DNA from 4 places in the Cobetia sp. 14N.309.X.WAT.E.A4 genome. Region 2 is predicted to be linked to each of the others. Evidence: predicted binding sites of a transcription regulator. Region 2 holds the regulator's gene; each other region holds the start of a gene.
What was found. The regulator sigma-54, encoded in region 2, starts transcription at its own class of promoters, with help from an activator protein. The targets are predictions, from matches to a motif close to TGGCACNNNNNTTGCTNT.
Positions count from the first base shown of each region.

Region 1 (4,831 bases), on a different contig from region 2:
GGGTGTAGGCATCGGTGTGGCAGACGGCGGTATTGACGATGCGTACCAGCACCTCGCCGGCCTTCGGTCCTTCGACATCGATCTCGACCAGCTCCAGCGGCTTGCCGGCTTCCAGCGCAATCGCAGCACGTGATTTCATTAATATCTCCTCGGAGCAACAATGGCGGTAGACTGATCCGTGGCATTCTCCCGGCGAGCCTGCCGGTGCCCCCTTGCTCACAAGGGGCTCACGCGGGGGGACAGGCAAGGAGCAATGCATTGCCGCAACGCGTGCGGTGCCATCAGTATGCAACACAGTCTACGCAGTGACCTTGGCGGGATTAAGCCGTCAGCACTCAGATGATTATTGTCACTCAACAACAATGATGAGGAGCGGGCATGCAGCGTTGGGACCGCATCGAAGCCTTTGTGGAAGTCGTCAGAATCGGCTCGTTTTCCGGTGCCGCCCGTCATCTCGGGGTCTCCAGCTCACATGTCAGTCGCCTGATCAGCCAGCTGGAAGCCCAGCTTGATACCCAGTTGCTCTATCGCACGACCCGTCAGACGCGTCTCACCGATGCCGGACAGGTGTATTACGAGCACTGCCATCACCTCTTCGATGGCTTCCGCGCCGCCGAACAGGCCATCGGCGACTTCCACGCCCGTCCCAGCGGCGTGCTCAAGCTGACCAGCGCTACCACCTTCGGTGAGCGCTACGTCGCGCCACTGGTCAACGACTTCCAGCTGATGCACCCGCAGCTGGAAGTGCAGATGCATTTCACCAATCGTCCAGTGGAATTGATCGACGAGGGCTTTGACGTCGCCATTCGCATGGGCGTGCTCAAGGACTCCTCGCTGATCGCGCGGCGACTGGTGGACCGCCAGGAGTATGTCGTCGCCTCGCATGACTATTTTCAGCGTGCGCCGCGCCCGCACACGTTGGCGGAGCTCTCCAGCCACCGCTGCCTGGCGGGCTCCAAGCGTGAATGGCTGTTCGAGGTCGAGGGCCAGCGACGCGAGGTGCGCATCTCCGGCAGCTGGCAGGCCAATTCCGGGCCGGCACTGCTGGACGCCACGCTCAAGGGCCTCGGGCTTGCCCAGATTCCCGACTATTACGTCGCGCCTCACCTGGCCAGTGGCCAGCTGATCTCGGTGCTGGATGAGTATCAGGTGCGCGATACCGGGGTGTGGATCGTCTATCCCCGCCACCGCCATCTCTCGCCCAAGGTGCGCCAGTTCGTCGACTTCATGGTCGAGCGCTTCGAGGGCGGCATCCCCGGCCTGGTGGACTGACGGCCAGGGCGCGAAGGCCTCAACCGGCTATCACTTCCCCTTGCCACGACGACAGACGGGCTGCCGATGGGCAGCCCGTCTGTCGTTGCACGTGACGTTGCGTTGCGAGCTATCCGCCAGCGGCATCAGGCACGCTGCGCGCCGCCACCCGGTATCGCCTCCGGCAGATGCACCGGCGGTGCCTTGACCAGCAGCTTGCTGGCCACGAAGTAGACCAGCGCCCCCAGCAGCGAGCCGGTGAACCAGCCGTAGTCGTAGAACCAGGAAAGCCCGGGCTGCGAGAAGCTGATCACCGTCAGCCCCACCGGCACGAAGAAGGCGATGAAGCCCGCTGGATTGAAGGCCGGGTAGGTGCTGCCATCCAGATAGAGCGCCGGCAGATCGAAGGACTGACGACGGATCACGAAGTAGTCGACGATCATGATCCCCGCGATCGGCCCCAGCAGACTCGAATAGCCCAGCAGCCAGTTGGAATAGAGGCTCTCGAGGCTCACGTCGGAGACGATCCAGCCCATCTTCTTGATCAGCTCGAAGCCCATCAGCAGCACCCCGACCAGCCCGGTGAGCAGCACGCCGCGCGTCTGGTTGATGAATTTCGGCGCGATGTTCTGGAAATCATTGGTCGGCGAGACGATGTTGGCGGCGGTGTTGGTGGAGAGCGTCGCGATGATGATCAGCACCATGGCGATGGCGACCCAGCCGGGGCTGTCGATGCGACCGATCAGGTTGACCGGGTCGGAGATGGTCTCCCCCACCAGCGAGCTGGAAGCGGCCGTCAGCACCACGCCGAGCGCCGCGAAGAAGAACATCGTCAGCGGCAGGCCGATGATCTGACCGACGATCTGATCCTTCTGGCTCTTCGCGTAACGGCTGAAGTCAGGAATGTTCAGCGACAGCGTCGCCCAGAAGCCGACCATCGCGGTCAGGCCCGCCATGAAGTAGCTGGCCACGCCATCGCCTTCGGGACGATTGGGCGGCTGGGCCAGCAGTTCGCTGATCGAGGTATGCGGCAGCGCCCACACCATCAGGCCGACCCCCACCGCCAGCAGCAAGGGCGCGGAGAGCGTCTCCAGCCACTTGATGGATTCCGCGCCGCGAATCACCACGAACAGGTTGAGCGCCCAGAACACGAAGAAGCCGATGACCTCGCCCACCCCGCCCAGCGCCTTCCAGTCGGCCGAGAGGCTCGAGAGCAGCAGGTGAATCGCCAGGCCGCCGAACATCGTCTGGATACCGAACCAGCCACAGGCGACCACCGCCCGAATCATGCACGGCACGTTGGAGCCGATGATCCCGAACGATGAACGCAGCACTACCGGAAAGGGAATCCCGAAACGCGTGCCGGGGAAGGCGTTCAGCGTCAGTGGAATCAGTACCACCAGATTGGCGACCAGAATCGTGATCAGCGCCTCGCCGACACTCAATCCGAAGTAGGCAGTGAGCACGCCGCCCAGGGTATAGGTCGGCACGCAGATCGACATGCCGACCCACAGTGCGGCGATGTTCCAGCGCGACCAGGTGCGCTCGGCACTCCTGGTCGGCGCGATATCCTCGTTGTAGCGCGGGCTGCGGGCGACGTCCTGCGCCACCACCAGCTCGATCATTTCCTCATTGCTGCGCACCATGTGCGAGCGAGTCTGTGTCGGGGCCATGAGTCCTCACCTGTTCAGCTGTTGTTATTGTTGAGGGTGATGCATGTCGCTTGTCCTGGCTTTGCGCTCTGTGGCGCGTCTTGCCGTCTTTGAAGATCCGTCCCTTCCTTCACCCTCCTGATTCACTTTTCACCCTGTTTCAGCCAAGGGATGCTCGAATTACCCATCATCATGAAGCGGTACCTTTCATGGGCAAATCGCATGCCGATGGCGGCATTATTGCCGTCAAATCAAACCTGTCACGCAAGACAACTTGAGAGGCAATGGCGCGGGTTTGACCGTCTGATGCCCATCAGGTGGCGACACGCCGTGTTCGCGCCAATTGTCAGTATGGTCAGGTTCCAAGCTGGTGCAAGGCGGTCTTGCACAGGGCCCATACAGACGGTCACAAGCCACTGATGTGCATTGAGTTTTCCTTTTAATATCGCGTGAACCACGCTGATTCTTCTGGCACCACAATGGTGAATTCATGCGAAATCTTGACCGAAAATCCTTTTATAACAACAAGATAAATTCACGATACTTTATTTGACACTTCGTCTTGCCGAACGCGGGAACACTGTCTAATGTTCATTAAGCTGACTGGTGAGACAGGATCTGCATCGGACCTTCCCTGACCCACGATACCTGCCGCGGGCATGCAGACTTTCCGGACAGGCGGAGTGCTTTTCCAGGACCCATTTCGCGCCATCCCGGCTCACCCGCTCTGCCCACCAGCACTCATTGAAGACAACAACAACCGGCGCCAAGCGCCCGATGAGGATGACATGTCGAACGACTCCCGCATCTCCTACCGCGAGGATGCCGGCAAGCTGCGCTGCGCCGTCATCCAGATGGGACTCAACGTCTCCACCGACCTCGAGCCCGCACAGATCCGCGATGCCATGAACGAGGCCCACCTGCCGCTGATCGACCAGGCCGGTGAGGCAGGCGTCAAGATCCTGTGCTTCCAGGAAGTCTTCAATCAGCCCTATTTCTGCCCGAGCCAGGATGCCAAGTGGTATGCCGCCGCCGAGCGCGTGCCCGACGGCCCCACCGTCACCCTGATGCAGCAGTACGCGAAGAAGCATCAGATGGTGATCATCGTGCCCCTCTACGAGGAAGTGCAGCCGGGGGTGTACTACAACACCGCCGCCGTCATCGATGCCGACGGCAGCTATCTGGGCAAGTATCACAAGACCCACATCCCGCAGGTGGCGGGCTTCTGGGAGAAATTCTTCTTCAAGCCCGGCAAGTCCGACTGGCCGGTCTTCGACACCGCCTACGGGCGCATCGGCGTCTACATCTGCTATGACCGCCACTTCCCGGAAGGCTGGCGCGCATTGGCGCTCAACGGCGCCGAGATCATCTTCAATCCCTCCGCCACCGTCGCCGGCCTCTCCCAGTATCTGTGGGAGCTGGAACAGCCCGCCTCCGCCGCCGCCAATGGCTGCTACATCGCCGCCATCAACCGTGTCGGCCATGAACAACCCTGGGATATCGGCGAGTTCTACGGTTCCTCCTACTTCGTGAATCCACGCGGCCAGATCGAAGCCCAGGCCAGTGCCACCGAGGACGAGCTGTTGATCCACGACCTCGACATGTCGATGGTGCGCGAGGTGCGCAACAACTGGCAGTTCTTCCGCGACCGCCGTCCGGACGCCTATACCCGCCTCACCGATGGTGAATGACGGCCAGCACGATAACGACAACGACAACGACAACACGACCTGACACTCAATGCCGGACAAGGCCGCGCGATGCGGCCGGGAGAGATTCATGGCAATCCTGATCAAGGGCGGCAGCATCCAGACCCACGAAGAGCGCTACACCGCCGATGTGCTGTGTGACGGCGAGACCATCACCGCCATCGGCACCGACCTCGAGGTACCGGACGACTGCGAGGTGATCGACGCCAGCGGCTGTCT
Region 1 covers NZ_JAPNXT010000002.1:259,393-264,223, reverse strand. Annotated here, with positions in the region: gene OW493_RS04520 (S-(hydroxymethyl)glutathione dehydrogenase/class III alcohol dehydrogenase) at 1-139, opposite strand, end outside; gene OW493_RS04515 (LysR family transcriptional regulator) at 379-1,272, shown strand; gene OW493_RS04510 (NCS1 family nucleobase:cation symporter-1) at 1,398-2,876, opposite strand; gene OW493_RS04505 (nitrilase-related carbon-nitrogen hydrolase) at 3,692-4,594, shown strand; gene hydA (dihydropyrimidinase) at 4,683-4,831, shown strand, end outside.
Region 1: OW493_RS04510 (NCS1 family nucleobase:cation symporter-1) is a predicted target of sigma-54. The motif match lies at 3,114-3,131, and genes of this name have one in related genera.

Region 2 (4,831 bases):
TGCTGGTCGGCGGCGTCATGGCCCTGATCGAGCAGCGCAACAGTCTGGAGTCGACAGTGGATGTCGACGCCAGCAGTGATGAGCCGGATTACTATCTCGAGGGGGCTGACATGACGCGCTTCGATGCGCGGGGAGTGTCGATCCAGTCGATGACCTCCCCGCACATCGAACACACGCCAGGCGATGACGTGACGCGTGCGCAGGCACCGAAGATCCGGACCAACGACAGCGAAGACCGTCGCTGGTACGCCACGGGTGACAGTGGCGTGTTGAGTGCCGGCGGCGACACCTTCACCCTCGAGGGCAATGCCAGGCTGCGCCAGCCTTCGGACGCCTGGACACTGGACACCGACGTGCTGCATTACAGTCGTGAGCAGAACCGTGCCTGGAGTGACGTGCCGGTGGTGATCACCCAGAATGGTCAACGCGTCGAGAGTGACCGCTTCAGCGCTGACCTCTCTCAGGATTCCGCCCAGCTGGAAGGCCGCGTCCGCAGTACCCTGCAACCCGGCAAGGGCAAGAGCGATGCCGCCCGGGAAGCCGAGACTCTCGACACCGGCAATGACACCACCCGTGACGATGATGGCCGCGTCTCCAGCACCTTCGATGCCGCGCCGGCCCAGGATCAGTGAGCGCACCCCTGCATGCGCCGAATCCTCTCTCCCCGATTTCCGCTTCACGATGGCCTGAGTGATCGTGAAGCCTTACCAGTTCTGCCAAGGAGCACTCCATGACTTCAACGACTCTCACGCCCTTGACGGTCTGGCGCCAGACACTCAGACCCGGTGTCATGGCCCTTGGCCTGGCACTTGGCATGACGACGCTTTCCCCGACCGCACTGGCGCTGGACAGCGATGCCAACCAGCCGATCAACATTGCCGCCGACTCACTGTCACTGGATGACAAGGCCGGCACGGCCACCTATACCGGTCGCGTGGAAATGCGCCAGGGCAGCATGAAGCTGGATGCCGCGCGCGTGGACATCAGTCGCGCCGACAGCGGCGAGATTTCCCTGGTCAAGGCCACCGGCCAGCGCGCCTACATGGAGCAGAAACCCGATACCGACGAGCGACTGGTCAAGGGCTGGGCGAATACCATTCGCTACCACGCGCTGGAGCGCCGGGTGGAACTGGTCGGCGATGCCCGTCTGGAGAAAGGCGATGACACCTTCGAAGGTGGCTACGTGGAATACTTCCTGGACAAGCGCCAGGTCAATGCCAGCAATGGCACCGATGCCTCATCCTCCGAGGGGTCACGCGTCCACATGACCCTGACGCCACGTGGCGCCAATGCCAGCAAGGGTCAATGAGAATGACTGCTGCCAGCCCACGTACCCTCAGCGCTCGTCATCTGGCCAAGGCCTACAAGGGTCGCAAGGTCGTCAAGGACATCTCGCTGGAAATCCGCCAGGGTGACATCGTAGGCCTGCTGGGCCCCAACGGGGCCGGCAAGACGACCTCGTTCTACATGATCGTCGGCCTCGTGCGCTCGGATGCCGGTAGCGTGACCATCGATGACCACGACCTGTCCGGCGCCGCCATGCATCAGCGGGCTCGCGCCGGCATCGGCTATCTGCCCCAGGAAGCCTCGATCTTCCGCAAGCTCTCGGTGTCCGACAACATCATGGCGATCCTCGAGACGCGCAAGGATCTGGATCGCAACGGACGCAAGGCACGCCTGGAGGAGCTGCTCAACGAGTTCAGCATCACGCATATTCGTGACAGTGCCGGCATGAGCCTTTCCGGCGGGGAGCGCCGCCGCGTGGAGATCGCTCGCGCACTGGCCACCGAGCCGGACTTCGTGCTGCTTGATGAGCCGTTTGCCGGCGTGGACCCCATCTCGGTGGGCGAGATCAAGAGCATCGTGCGCCAGCTGCGTGACCGCGGCATCGGGGTGCTGATCACCGATCACAACGTGCGCGAGACACTCGACATCTGCGATACCGCCTACATCGTGGGCGATGGCCAGATCATCGCGCATGGCGACGCCGACACCATCCTCGCCAACCAGCAGGTGCGTGATGTCTACCTGGGCCATGAGTTCAAGCTCTAGCCCGAGAGTGGCGTCAGCCTGGTGAGAGCCGTCAGCCTGGTGAGAGCCGTCAGCCTGGTGAGAGCCGTCAGCCTGACGAGAGCCGTCCGACCTCTTCTGCTCTCACCAGCACCCTCCAGCACCCGCCACTTCCTGCTTCACTGTCGGGGCCTCGTTCCCCGCCCCCTCACGCAAGCGCCTCGACAGGCGCTTGCGTGATCTCCCCGTGAACCCTCCTGCTCTGCCACACCTCACTCGAATGCATGACGTCCATACCACCTTGGTGGCAACATGGCATGCAAGTTGCTTGAATATTCTCGACTGCCCCTTGTCAGTGCCCCGACCCACGGTATAGCGTAGATGCACGTTCCTTTGCCGTGAATGACAGACCCCATGAAACCCACCTTGCAGCTTCGACTCGGCACTTCCCTGACCATGACCCCGCAACTTCAGCAAGCGATCCAGCTGCTGCAGTTGTCGACGCTGGACCTGCGTCAGGAGATACAGCAGGCGCTTGAGTCAAACCCCATGCTGGAGCTTGACGAGGAATACGAGTCGCTGGATGTCGCGGAGACACAGGACAAGAGCGAGATCTCCACCTCCGAGACCAACAGCGAGATTCCTGAAGAATACCCTCTCGACAGTGACTGGTCGGACCTCTACCAGGATCACGCAGGCAGCCTGACCAGTTCCGGCAGCGGAAGCTCGAGCGAGGACGGGCCGGACTTCGATCGCAACACCAGTGTCGAAAGCCTGCAGGACCACCTGCGCTGGCAGCTGGCGATGACGGACCTCGATGCGCGTGAACGCCAGATGGCGGAGAGTCTGATCGATGCGGTGGATGGGGCCGGCTACCTGAGCATGAGCCTGGACGAACTGGTCGATGGCCTGCGAGGTCAGGGACTGCCCGGCCTCAAGGCGTCGGAACTCGAGCAGGTCCTGCTGCGCCTTCAGCAGTTCGATCCCACCGGTGTGTTCGCTCGAGACCTGCGGGAATGCCTGCTGCTGCAGCTGGCCCTGCTGCCGGACGATCTGCCATTGCTGGCCCAGGCCCGCCGTCTGGTGCGGCAATTCCTCGAGGCACTGGGCAATGACGATCGCAAGCTGCTCAAGCGTCGCCTGAGCCTGGATGATGATGAGCTGGATCACGTCATTCGTCTGGTACGGGCGCTCGACCCGCGCCCGGCGTCCGCCTGGGGCGAGCCTGCCAGTGATTACGTCATCCCGGACCTGCTGGTCCGTCATACGCGTCACGGCTGGCAGGTCGAGCTCAACCCGGAAGCGCTGCCCAAGCTGCGTATCCAGCCGGAATATGCCGCCCTCATCAAGCGGGCCGACAAGTCCGCGGACAATACCTTCCTCAAGGACAATCTTCAGGAAGCCCGCTGGCTGATGAAGAGCCTGTCCTCACGCAATGACACCCTGCTCAAGGTGGGCCGCGAGATCATGGCGCGCCAGATCGACTTCCTCGAGCAGGGGGAAGAAGGCATGAAGCCGCTGATCCTCGCCAACATCGCGGAAGTGGTCGAGATGCACGAATCCACCATCTCGCGGGTGACCACCCAGAAATATATCCACACCCCGAGAGGCGTGTTCGAACTCAAGTTCTTCTTCTCGAGTCAGGTGGGTGGCAGCGGCAACGGTGACGCGCACTCCAGCACCGCGATCCGTGCGCGCATTCGCAAGCTGATCTCGGAAGAACCGGCGCGCAAGCCATTGTCCGACTCACGCCTGGTGGATCTGCTGGCCAGTGATGGCATCGAGGTAGCGCGCCGGACGGTCGCCAAGTATCGCGAGGCCATGGGCATCCCCTCCTCCAGCGAGCGCAAGCGCTTAGCGTGAGTCTCGACAACGGATACCCGCAGGCCAGCGGACTCCACACGTCGGAGCGCTGAAGCTCGCCCCCTTGCACCTGCCATCCTGGCATCATCTGCCAATCGGTCGTCTGAATACCGGTTGGCAATGCCTGTCCTTGCGACTGCGTGAGTGACTTCACGCCCCAATTGCCTATTTTTCCAGCCACTTTTCTCCAGAGTGCTTTCTTTTTCCCTCACATCCCACGGACAGATAGCCAGGGGTCGCCACCGACTCCTGCCACACGAACGTCGACGTAAATGCTGACATTGGCCACAAACGGCCGGTTTCTCGAGCCCCATTCCGTCCGTGATGCGAGGCGATGCTCATGAAGAACCTGCTGATATCCCTCGCTGGGTTGAAGACAAGCCTTGCCCCACGATGCAGCGCAGCGTTGATCTTTGTTCAAAGCTTGGGCATTGTCGGGGTAGACGCTCGGTACACCGGCACCGCCGCTCTCGCCAGCAGATGATCGCCACGAGACCATGGCCGGAGTCAGAAAGTGGCCGCGCGTTCAATCAGGGTTTGCTCGCAGTCAAAAAGGGTTACAATTCAAAGGCAACCCGCTGGATAAAGGAGCGTGTCCATGCAAGTGAATATCACCGGGCATCATGTGGAACTCACCGATCCTCTCCGCGATTATGTCAACGAGAAGCTCGCTCGCCTCGAACGGCATTACGACAACATCACCAATGTTCAGGTGACACTGTCGATCGAGAAGGAACGCCAACAGGCTGCCTGCACCCTGCACGCCGCTGGCGCCGACCTCCATGCCCTGGCAGAAGACCCCAACATGTACGCTGCCATCGACGCGCTCGCCGACAAGCTGGACCGCCAGCTGGTCAAACACAAGGAAAAGTCCCAGGCTCGCTCTCAGGGCACCGGGACCCGTTGACCTTCTGCCATGACACTTGATCAGATCCTTCCCCCCGAGCGCACGCTCTAC
Region 2 covers NZ_JAPNXT010000001.1:53,564-58,394, reverse strand. Annotated here, with positions in the region: gene lptC (LPS export ABC transporter periplasmic protein LptC) at 1-632, shown strand, start outside; gene lptA (lipopolysaccharide transport periplasmic protein LptA) at 731-1,309, shown strand; gene lptB (LPS export ABC transporter ATP-binding protein) at 1,306-2,052, shown strand; gene OW493_RS00235 (RNA polymerase factor sigma-54) at 2,425-3,873, shown strand; gene raiA (ribosome-associated translation inhibitor RaiA) at 4,472-4,780, shown strand; gene OW493_RS00225 (PTS sugar transporter subunit IIA) at 4,790-4,831, shown strand, end outside.

Region 3 (4,831 bases), on a different contig from region 2:
TTCTCTCCCCGTCCGCCCGAAGGGGAAAGTGACGCCGCTGCCCACCCGGCACAAGAGACGCGTACCACGTCAGACAAGGAGCAGCGCTGATGGATATCGCAACGGCTACCATGCTGCTGGTCGGCGGCATCTTCGCGCTGCTGGTCACCGGCCTGCCGCTGGCCTTCGTCACCGGCCTGGTCGCGCTGGCCTACACCTTCGGCTGGTTCGGCCCGATGGCGCTGCCGCTGGTCACCAGTCGTGTCTATGGCTTCGTCACCGAGTATTCGCTGGTGGCGGTGCCGATGTTCGTGTTGATGGCCTCGCTGCTGGATCGCTCGGGGATCGCCAAGGACCTGTTCAATGCCATGCGCGTGATGGCAGGTCGCCTGCCCGGCGGCGTGGCGATCCAGACCATCGTGGTGGCGTTTTTCCTGGCGGCGATGTCCGGCATCATCGGCGGCGAGATCGTGCTGCTGGGGATTCTGGCGCTGCCGCAGATGCTCCGGCTCGGCTATGACAAGCACATCGCCATCGGCGTGGTGTGTGCCGGGGGCTCGCTGGGCACCATGATGCCGCCCTCCATCGTGCTGATCATCTATGGCCTGATCGCCAACCAGTCGATTGCCGATCTGTTCACCGCGGCGATCACCCCGGCCATCGTGCTGATGGCAAGCTATATCCTCTATGTGCTGATCCGCTGCCTGCGCAATCCCGCGCTGGGGCCGGTGATGCCCGAGGAGGAACGGCGTGCCAGCTTCCAGAGCAAGCGTGAGCTGCTCAAGGCCGTCGGCGTGCCGGCGATCATCGCGGGACTGGTGCTGGGTTCCATCTATGGTGGGGTGGCCTCGGTGACGGAGGCAGCGGCGATGGGCAGCTTCGGCGTGCTGGTGGCGGTGATGCTGCGGGGTGAATTCTCCATCACCCTGATGCAGCGTGCGCTGTCCCAGACCATGAACACCTGCGGCATGATCATCTGGATCGGTATCGGGGCGGCGGCGCTGGTCGGGGTCTACAACCTGATGGGCGGCAACCGCTTCGTGTCGAGCATGATTCTCGGCCTCGATATCCCGCCGCTGGCGATCATCATGGTGATGATGGCGATCCTGCTGCTGCTGGGGCTGTTCCTCGACTGGATCGGCATCGCGATGCTGACCCTGCCGATCTTCGTGCCGATCATCATCCAACTTGGCTATGACCCGGTATGGTTCGGCGTGCTGTTCGCGGTCAACATGCAGGTGTCCTTCCTGTCGCCTCCCTTCGGGCCTGCCGCCTTCTATCTGAAAGGCGTGGCACCGGAAGGCATCAGTCTCAAGGATATCTTCGTCTCGCTGCTGCCGTTCATCGCCATCCAGCTGTGCGTGCTGGCGATGTTGCTGCTGTGGCCGCAACTGTCACTGTGGCTGGTCTAGTCTCAACAGATGTTGCTGATGGCCGAAGACTCGACGCCCTCGCAGATGCGAGGGCGTCGTCGTTCGTGACGACAGGTTTGCGCTGCAATGTGGCGACGCGACATGCATCAGGGGATTTGTGCTCATTGTTGGTGCAAGCAAGCCGGCGGTGAATCAGAGTTGAGAGTTGAGAGGCCAGACTGTCATTGCGACTGCACCATCTTGGCACATTCCCTGCAATGCTCTTGGCAGGCTTGCCTGGCGCAACGAGACCGCACCGCGGGGATGCCTGGCACGCTGCAGCACTTCATGAGGAGAGTTCACATGTCAGAGACTCAAGCACCGCTGTTGTTGCTGACCGACCTGGATGGCTCGCTGCTGGACCATCACGATTACTCGCCGGGTCCGGCGCGCAGCTGGCTGACCCGCCTGCGTGCTCGCGGCGCCTGGGTCGTGCCCAATACCTCCAAGACCGCGGCTGAACTCACGCCCTTGATGCGCTCGCTGGGGCTGGCGGGTCAGCCCTGGATCGCCGAGAACGGAGGCGTCGTGGCGCTGCCGGCCTCCTGGCTCAGTGCCTATCCACTGGAGGAGGCCAGTGCCCCGGATGCGCACGGTCTGTGCCGTATCGCGGTGGCCATGCCGCGCCGCGCGATTCTCGAGGTGCTGGAGGGACTGAGCGAGGAATTCGCCTTTGAAGGCTTTGCCGCGATGTCGGTGGCAAGAATCAGCGAGCTGACGGGGCTGGGAGAGGCGGATGCGGCGCTGGCGGGGGAGCGTGATGCCAGTGAACCGCTGGTATGGCAGGACGCGCCGGAGCGCCTCGAGGAATTCCGCACGCGCCTGGCCAGCCATGGCCTCAAGCTGACGCGGGGCGGGCGTTTCCATCATGTGACGGGCGACACTGACAAGGGGGTGGCGGCGCGCTATCTGATCGCGCGCTACCGGCTCTGTGAGCGGGTGCGTCCCTGGACACTGGGCTTCGGTGATGGCGCCAATGACCTGCCATTGCTGGCCGCGGTCGACAACGCTGTCCTGATCCCCGGCGTCGGTGATACCTCACAGCGCGATCGGGAGCTTGCCGAGTATCCGCTACTGGCGGATGAACGCCGCTGTTTTCGCGCCAATCACCCCGGGCCGCAGGGATGGGTCGAGGGATTGCGTCACTGGCTGGCCAATGGCCAGCCGGAAGAATGGACATCCAGAGGCCTGCGCGCCTGACGCCTGCCTGATGCGTGTCTTCGGTATGACAAGGAGCTGACATGAGCGATTTTTACCAGAATGGCATCATCACCAACTTCCATAACCTGACCGACCGTCCGGTGGAGGACCTTGAAGCGGATCTGATGCGCTTCTCCCGCAAGCGGCCGATGAGCCTGATTCTGCCGTCGCTGTATTCCGAGCTGGAAGGCCCCGCGCTCAAGCACATCGTCGATGAGTTGGCGCAGGTGCCGTATCTCAGCGAGATCGTGATCGGGCTGGATCGTGCCGACCGCGACCAGTTCGAGCATGCCAAGGAGTTCTTCTCTCACCTGCCACAGCATCACCGTATCCTGTGGAACGACGGGCCGCGCCTGCGTGCACTGGATGAAGAGCTGACCGAGCATGGTCTGGCACCGATGGAGGCCGGCAAGGGGCGCAACGTCTGGTATTGCTCCGGTTACGTGCAGTCATCAGGCATCGCCGAGGCGGTGGCACTGCATGACTGCGATATCGTCACCTATGATCGCGGCCTGCTGGCGCGCCTGATCTACCCGGTCGCCCATCCGCAGTTCAACTACGAATTCTGCAAGGGCTACTATTCGCGCATCGCCCAGGGCAAGCTCAATGGTCGCGTGGCACGTCTGATGGTCACGCCGTTGATCCGTGCGCTCAAGAAGGTCTATGGCCCGCTGCCGTATCTGGATTATCTCGACAGCTATCGTTATCCGCTGTCCGGTGAGTTTTCGATGCGCACCGACGTGCTGGCGGACATTCGCATCCCCAGCGACTGGGGGCTGGAGATCGGCGTGCTTTCCGAGGTGCATCGCAACTATTCCACCAAGCGTCTGTGCCAGGTGGACATCGCCGATGCCTATGATCACAAGCATCAGCCGCTGTCCGAGGAAGATGCGCTGGGCGGCCTCAATCGCATGAGTCTGGATATCGCCAAGGCCATGTATCGCAAGCTGGCGACGCTGGGGGTCGAGATCCATGGCGAGACTTTCCGCACCATCAAGGCGACCTACTATCGCATCGCGCTGGATCTGATCGAGACCTATTACAACGACGCCGTCATGAATGGCCTGACGGTGGATCGTCACAGCGAGGAAGCGGCAGTGGAGCTGTTCGCCGCCAACATCATGGATGCCGGCAGCGCCTTCCTCGACAACCCGCGTGACAAGCCCTTCATTCCGAGCTGGAACCGGGTGCAGTCCGCGGTGCCGGACCTGCTCGAGCGCATGCATGAAGCGGTGGAGCTGGACAACCAGTAACGACACCTTTCACCAACCGCTCACGTGGGTCACGCATGTTGCGGCAGACACGGGAAGGTAAAACGACAACGGGGCTGCCACTGGCAGCCCCGTTGTCGTTGGCGGGCACGTCGTCAGGTCAGACGACCTCGATGGCCGGTGGGCGCACCGACTGCTCCATCAGCCAGGCTGCCTGATAGGGGCGGCGCGCCATGGCGGGGTCGAAGGCCTTGTCATGACACAGGTGGTCGGTCAACGCGAGGCCCTGCCAGCTTTCCGGCAAGGGCAGCACACGCGGCTGGTCGGTGACATTGAGAGCGAACAGCAGGCGGCGTCCCTCGTGGGTGACGCGCTCGAAGACGAAGAAGTCCGGCCCCAGGTCGAACACCTGCTGATGGGCATCGGGGTGGAAGCACGGCTCCTCGCGGCGCAGCGTCATGCGACGCTTCAAGGCATGGAAGACCTCATGGGTCGCGGTGTTGGGACTGGACAGCAGGGCTTCCAGTTCATCGCGCTGCCACTTGCGGCGGTTGATGGCGCGCAGATGCCCGTCGCGTTCGACCCCTTCCTGATGATTGGGGGTGGCGGTCAGTGAATGAAGATAGAGGCCGGGAATGCCCTGCAGGCTCAGCATCAGGGTCTGACTGGCGATGAAGCGCTCGATCTGCCACGGGTCCCGTCCACGCCGCGTGCCCTTGAGGGCATCGAAATAGCTGATGTTCAGCTCATAGGGGGTGTCGGCGCGTCCCGGGTTGGCGCGCATGCTGACGTAGCCACCGAAGTCATGCACCAGGCGCACGAGGGTATCGCGCTCATGGTCCGGCAGCAGGCCTTCCAGCGCACGCACGCCGATGCCATCGTGGCTGGCCGTGAAGTTGAAGTAGCTGCATCCCGCCGGCAGAGAGGGCAGGCTGGCGGCCCACTCGGTCAGTGCACTGGCATCCCCGGAGGTCAGGGTATGCAGAGTCAGCGGCGGCAGCGTGAACTGATAGATCATGTGGGCTTCAT
Region 3 covers NZ_JAPNXT010000006.1:36,025-40,855, reverse strand. Annotated here, with positions in the region: gene OW493_RS09760 (TRAP transporter small permease) at 1-90, shown strand, start outside; gene OW493_RS09755 (TRAP transporter large permease subunit) at 90-1,391, shown strand; gene OW493_RS09750 (HAD-IIB family hydrolase) at 1,695-2,591, shown strand; gene OW493_RS09745 (glycosyl transferase) at 2,633-3,844, shown strand; gene OW493_RS09740 (sugar phosphorylase) at 3,963-4,831, opposite strand, start outside.
Region 3: OW493_RS09750 (HAD-IIB family hydrolase) is a predicted target of sigma-54. The motif match lies at 1,594-1,611, and genes of this name have one in related genera.

Region 4 (4,831 bases), on a different contig from region 2:
AGGCTCGCTTCCCGGATCCGACGGCCAACCCGTACCTGGCGTTCTCCGCGATGCTGATGGCCGGTATCGACGGCATCAAGAACAAGATCCACCCGGGCGATGCCATGGACAAGAACCTCTACGACCTGCCGGCCGAAGAAGCCAAGTCCATCCCGACCGTGGCCGAGAGCCTCGAACAGGCACTGACCGCGCTGGACGGCGATCGTGAGTTCCTGACCCAGGGTGGCGTCTTCACTGACGACATGATCGATGCCTACCTCGAGCTGAAGGGCGAAGACATCCAGCGCCTGCGCATGGCGACTCACCCGCTCGAATTCGACATGTACTACAGCGTCTGATCTACCGACGGCGCATGTCGCTCACGGCCCCGCCCGGAGCAGTCTGAGCGCGGGGCATGCGTGAGGCGAGACACACAGGGTCATACCGACAGGTATGGCCCTGTTCTCGTTTCTGAGACATGTGCTCCAAGAGCTGACTCCCGGCTGTCCAGGACCCGCGACCCGTCGCGGAAAGTCGCGTCGCAACAAGCAGGGCTGGTATCAACGCGGGAAGCTTTGTAACTTGGCAGCAGGATATGTCACTTCTGGCACGCTGGTAGCGTCCGAGTGAGTGACACGACTGGCAGGAGCGGATGCGCGCTTCTGGCTTCCCATGACTTCTTCAGGAATTCCCGGATGTGGCCCTTCACTTCTTCTTCGCGTGGCATCGGTTCAGTGGGTGACAGCAGGTCCTTGCCGGTCAAGGGAATGCGGCGGATGGCTCGCCTGCCGGGCATGACGACGCTCGGTCTCTGCCTGTCAGCGGTGCTGGCCCTGAGCAGCGTCTCGGCGGAGCTCGAGGCGGCTCAGGTCTACCGGCACGTGGATGCCAACGGCAACGTGGTGTTCAGTGATCAGCCGGCGGGCGGCAGCAAGGTCAAGCTGACGCCGCTGAGTGTGGTGCCTTCCACCGAGTCTGCTCCCTCGCGCGCGCCTGCTTCACGTGGCGTGTCATCTTCCCCGTCCGAGACCGCTTCCCGTAGCCGACCCTCCGCGCCTGCCATGGATGTCAGCTTCCGTGGCTATACCCGCTTCTTCATCCAGAGCCCGAGCAATGAAGAGACGCTGCCCACGGGGCAGGCCGGCAACCTGGCGGTGCGCCTGGCCATCGAGCCGCAGCTGCGTCCCGAGCATAAGGTACGCGTGACCGTGGATGGCGCGCCGTCGCAATCGGCCATGAACAGCAGTGTCTTCATGGTGCCGGGGCTCGAGCGTGGCAAGCATGTCATCCAGGCGGAGCTGCTGGATGCCTCCGGACGAGTGCGCCAGACCACCGAGCCCCGAGTGGTCTACGTGCAACGCGCCAGCGTCAATCTCCCGCGCAATCCCAACAACCCGGCCAATGCCGGGGGTGGCTGAGAGACGGGGGGGACAGTCCTTCTGGCTTGCGAACGACACGTGACTCGCGCGCCAGGTCATCAGGCCACCTTCGGGTGGCCTTTTTTGTCGCCAGGTCTGGCAACGGTATCGCCCGCGATGCAGCAGCACGCCCGCTGATGAGCAGGTCTGCTTCATCGGGTTGGCAGTGCGATCCTTTGGTGCACCATAATGGTGCTTAAAATCGACGCCCGAAAGAGGTGCATCGGCGCGGGTGCCATGCACGCGGCATTTGCACCAGACTGGCGCGGTTATTGCAGAACAGGGAGACGTACTGCGAATGGCGGATAAAGGCATGCATCAACGACTGCTCGAACACCTGAATACTGCCGTGGTGGTGCTGGATGCACAGCTGCGCGTGGTATGGCTGAACCCGGCGGCCGAGACGCTATTGGCGGTCAGCCTGGTGCGCGTCAAGGGCAGCTCCCCTGAACATCTGACCGGGCTGGATGAAGAGCCCATCAAGGTGCTGCGCAAGGCGCTGGAAGAACAGCATCCCTATACCCAGCGTGAGGCCGAGATCGTCAATGCGGCCAACGAGCCGCTGACGGTGGACTTCACCGCGACCCCGGTCAGCGCCAATGAGCTGCTGGTGGAAATCGAGCCGCGTGATCGTCTGATGCAGATCTCCCGCGAGGAGGCGCTGATCGCTCGGCAGGAAGCCGTCAAGGTGCTGACACGCGGGCTGGCGCATGAAGTGAAGAACCCGCTTGGCGGTATCCGGGGCGCGGCCCAGTTGCTGGAGCGCGATCTGCCGGAACCGCAGATGGTGGAGTTCACGCGCATCATCATCGAGGAGGTGGATCGCCTGCGCGATCTGGTCGATCGCATGCTGGGGCCGAATCGGCCACCGCTGCAGTCGCCGGTCAATATCCACTCGGTGACCGAGCGGGTGCGCTCCCTGCTGGCGGCGGAAGGGCATCACATCAAGCTGACGGCCGACTATGACCCGAGCCTTCCTGAAGTCATCGGCGATGAAGGCCAGTTGATCCAGGCGGTGCTCAACATCGCGCGCAACGCGACCCAGGCCCTCAACGAGCAGCCGCAGCCCGAATCAGCCGATGGCAATGAGGCGCCGTGGGAGATCACCCTGCGCACGCGGGCCCGGCGGCAGTTCACGCTGGGTCATGAGCGCCATCGTCTGGTCTGCGAGCTGGCGATCAGCGACAACGGCCCGGGCATTCCCGAGGCGCTGCGCGAGACGCTGTTCTACCCGATGGTCTCGGGGCGCGCCGAAGGCTCAGGGCTCGGGCTTTCCATCGCCCAGGGCATCCTGCACCAGCATCAGGGGTTGATCGAGTGTGACTCGCGCCCCGGCCATACCGAATTCCGACTATTAATCCCGCTTGCCGGCACTTCTGGAGATCCCTCATGAGCGAGACTGCACGCGTCTGTATCGTCGATGATGACCGCGCCATCCGCTGGGTACTGGAGCGCGCTCTGGCCCAGCCTGACCTCGAGGTGGAAAGCTTCGAGCGCCCGGATCAGGCAGAAGCCAGCATCATGCGCCAGTGCCCGGATGTGCTGATCACCGACATCCGCATGCCCGGTATCGATGGCCTCGATCTGATGGCACGAGTCCGCGAGCGTTATCCGGACCTGCCGGTGATCGTGATGACGGCCCATTCCGACCTCGACAGTGCCGTGGCCTCCTATCAGGGCGGTGCCTTCGAGTATCTGCCCAAGCCCTTCGATGTCGATGAGGCGCTGGCGCTGGTGCGGCGTGCCGTGGCGCACGCGCGGGAATCCAAGGCCCCCGCGGTGGTGCCGGAAGGATTGACCAAGGAGATCATCGGGGAAGCGCCAGCGATGCAGGAGGTCTTTCGGGCCATCGGTCGCCTGTCCCAGTCGCACATCACCGTACTGATCAACGGCGAATCCGGGACCGGCAAGGAGCGTGTCGCCCAGGCGCTGCATCAGCATTCGCCCCGCAAGGCCAAGCCGTTCATCGCGCTGAACATGGCGGCGATCCCCAAGGACCTGATGGAGTCAGAGCTCTTCGGCCACGAGAAGGGTGCCTTCACCGGTGCCACCGCTCTGCGTCGCGGACGCTTCGAGCAGGCCGATGGTGGCACCCTGTTCCTGGACGAGATCGGCGACATGCCGGCGGAAACCCAGACACGTCTGTTGCGGGTGCTGGCGGATGGCGAGTTCTACCGCGTGGGGGGCATCACGCCGGTCAAGGTGGATGTGCGTATCATCGCCGCGACCCACCAGCACCTGGAGGCGTTGGTGGAGGATGGTCGTTTCCGCGAGGATCTCTTCCACCGCCTCAACGTGATCCGCGTCCACCTGCCGCGGCTGTCAGAGCGCCGTGAGGACATCCCGCGCCTGATGCAGCACTTCCTCGCCGAAGCCGCACGCGAGCTGGCCACGGACCCCAAGGTGCTCACCGAGGCGGCCGAGAAGCACCTCACGCGCTTCGACTGGCCGGGCAACGTGCGCCAGCTGGAGAACACCTGTCGCTGGCTGACGGTGATGGCCTCGGGCCGCGAGGTGATGGTCGAGGATCTGCCGCCGGAACTGCGTGACGTCAGTGGCACCGAGGCCGCGTCCGGGGACTGGCGTGGTGCCTTCCGTGAGTGGGCGGACCGCGCGCTCGCCGCCGGCCACACCCATCTGCTGGAAGAGGCGGTGCCCGACTTCGAGCGCATCCTGATCGAGACGGCGCTCAAGCATACCGGCGGTCGCAAGGGCGAAGCCGCCGAGTTGCTGGGCTGGGGACGCAACACGCTGACGCGCAAGCTCAAGGTGCTGTTGCCGGCACTGGCCGAGGATTGAGCCGCCCCGGCGCCAGGCAGTGTCGAGCACCCTTCTCAGACTGAGCGGGAGATGAACCACCTGAGCGGGTAGAGAAACCGTCTGGGCGGACAGGAGAACCGCCCAGCGGTCTGGAGAGAAAGAGAACAGGGTGCCACAATCCCTGTTCTCTTTTTTTCTGCCCGTCATTCACCGTTGTCTGCTCGCCGGCGTCATTTCTCGGGCGCCTGCCAAGGAGTTGCCTGATGTCATCAATGAACTGGGAACGACTGCTGGAGCCGAGTCGCCTGCATGACGCACCGGGCACCGTATCGCGTGAGATGGGCCGTACGCCCTTCCACAAGGATCACGACCGGATCGTGTTCGCGGGCTCCTTCCGACGGCTGGGTCGCAAGACCCAGGTGCACCCACTGACCGACAACGACCACATCCACACGCGTCTGACCCACTCCCTGGAGGTCGGCTGCGTCGGGCGTTCGCTAGGCATGATGGTCGGCGAGAAGTTGAAGGACCATCTGCCCGAGTGGGTCACGCCCGCCGACCTCGGCGTCATCGTCCAGACCGGTTGTCTGGGACATGACATCGGCAACCCACCCTTCGGGCATGCCGGAGAATATGCCATCCGTGACTGGTTTGCCGCAGAGGCCGCCAGTGAC
Region 4 covers NZ_JAPNXT010000004.1:299,669-304,499, forward strand. Annotated here, with positions in the region: gene glnA (glutamate--ammonia ligase) at 1-338, shown strand, start outside; gene OW493_RS08260 (DUF4124 domain-containing protein) at 756-1,397, shown strand; gene glnL (nitrogen regulation protein NR(II)) at 1,711-2,790, shown strand; gene ntrC (nitrogen regulation protein NR(I)) at 2,787-4,196, shown strand; gene OW493_RS08275 (deoxyguanosinetriphosphate triphosphohydrolase) at 4,421-4,831, shown strand, end outside.
Region 4: glnL (nitrogen regulation protein NR(II)) is a predicted target of sigma-54. The motif match lies at 1,659-1,676, and genes of this name have one in related genera.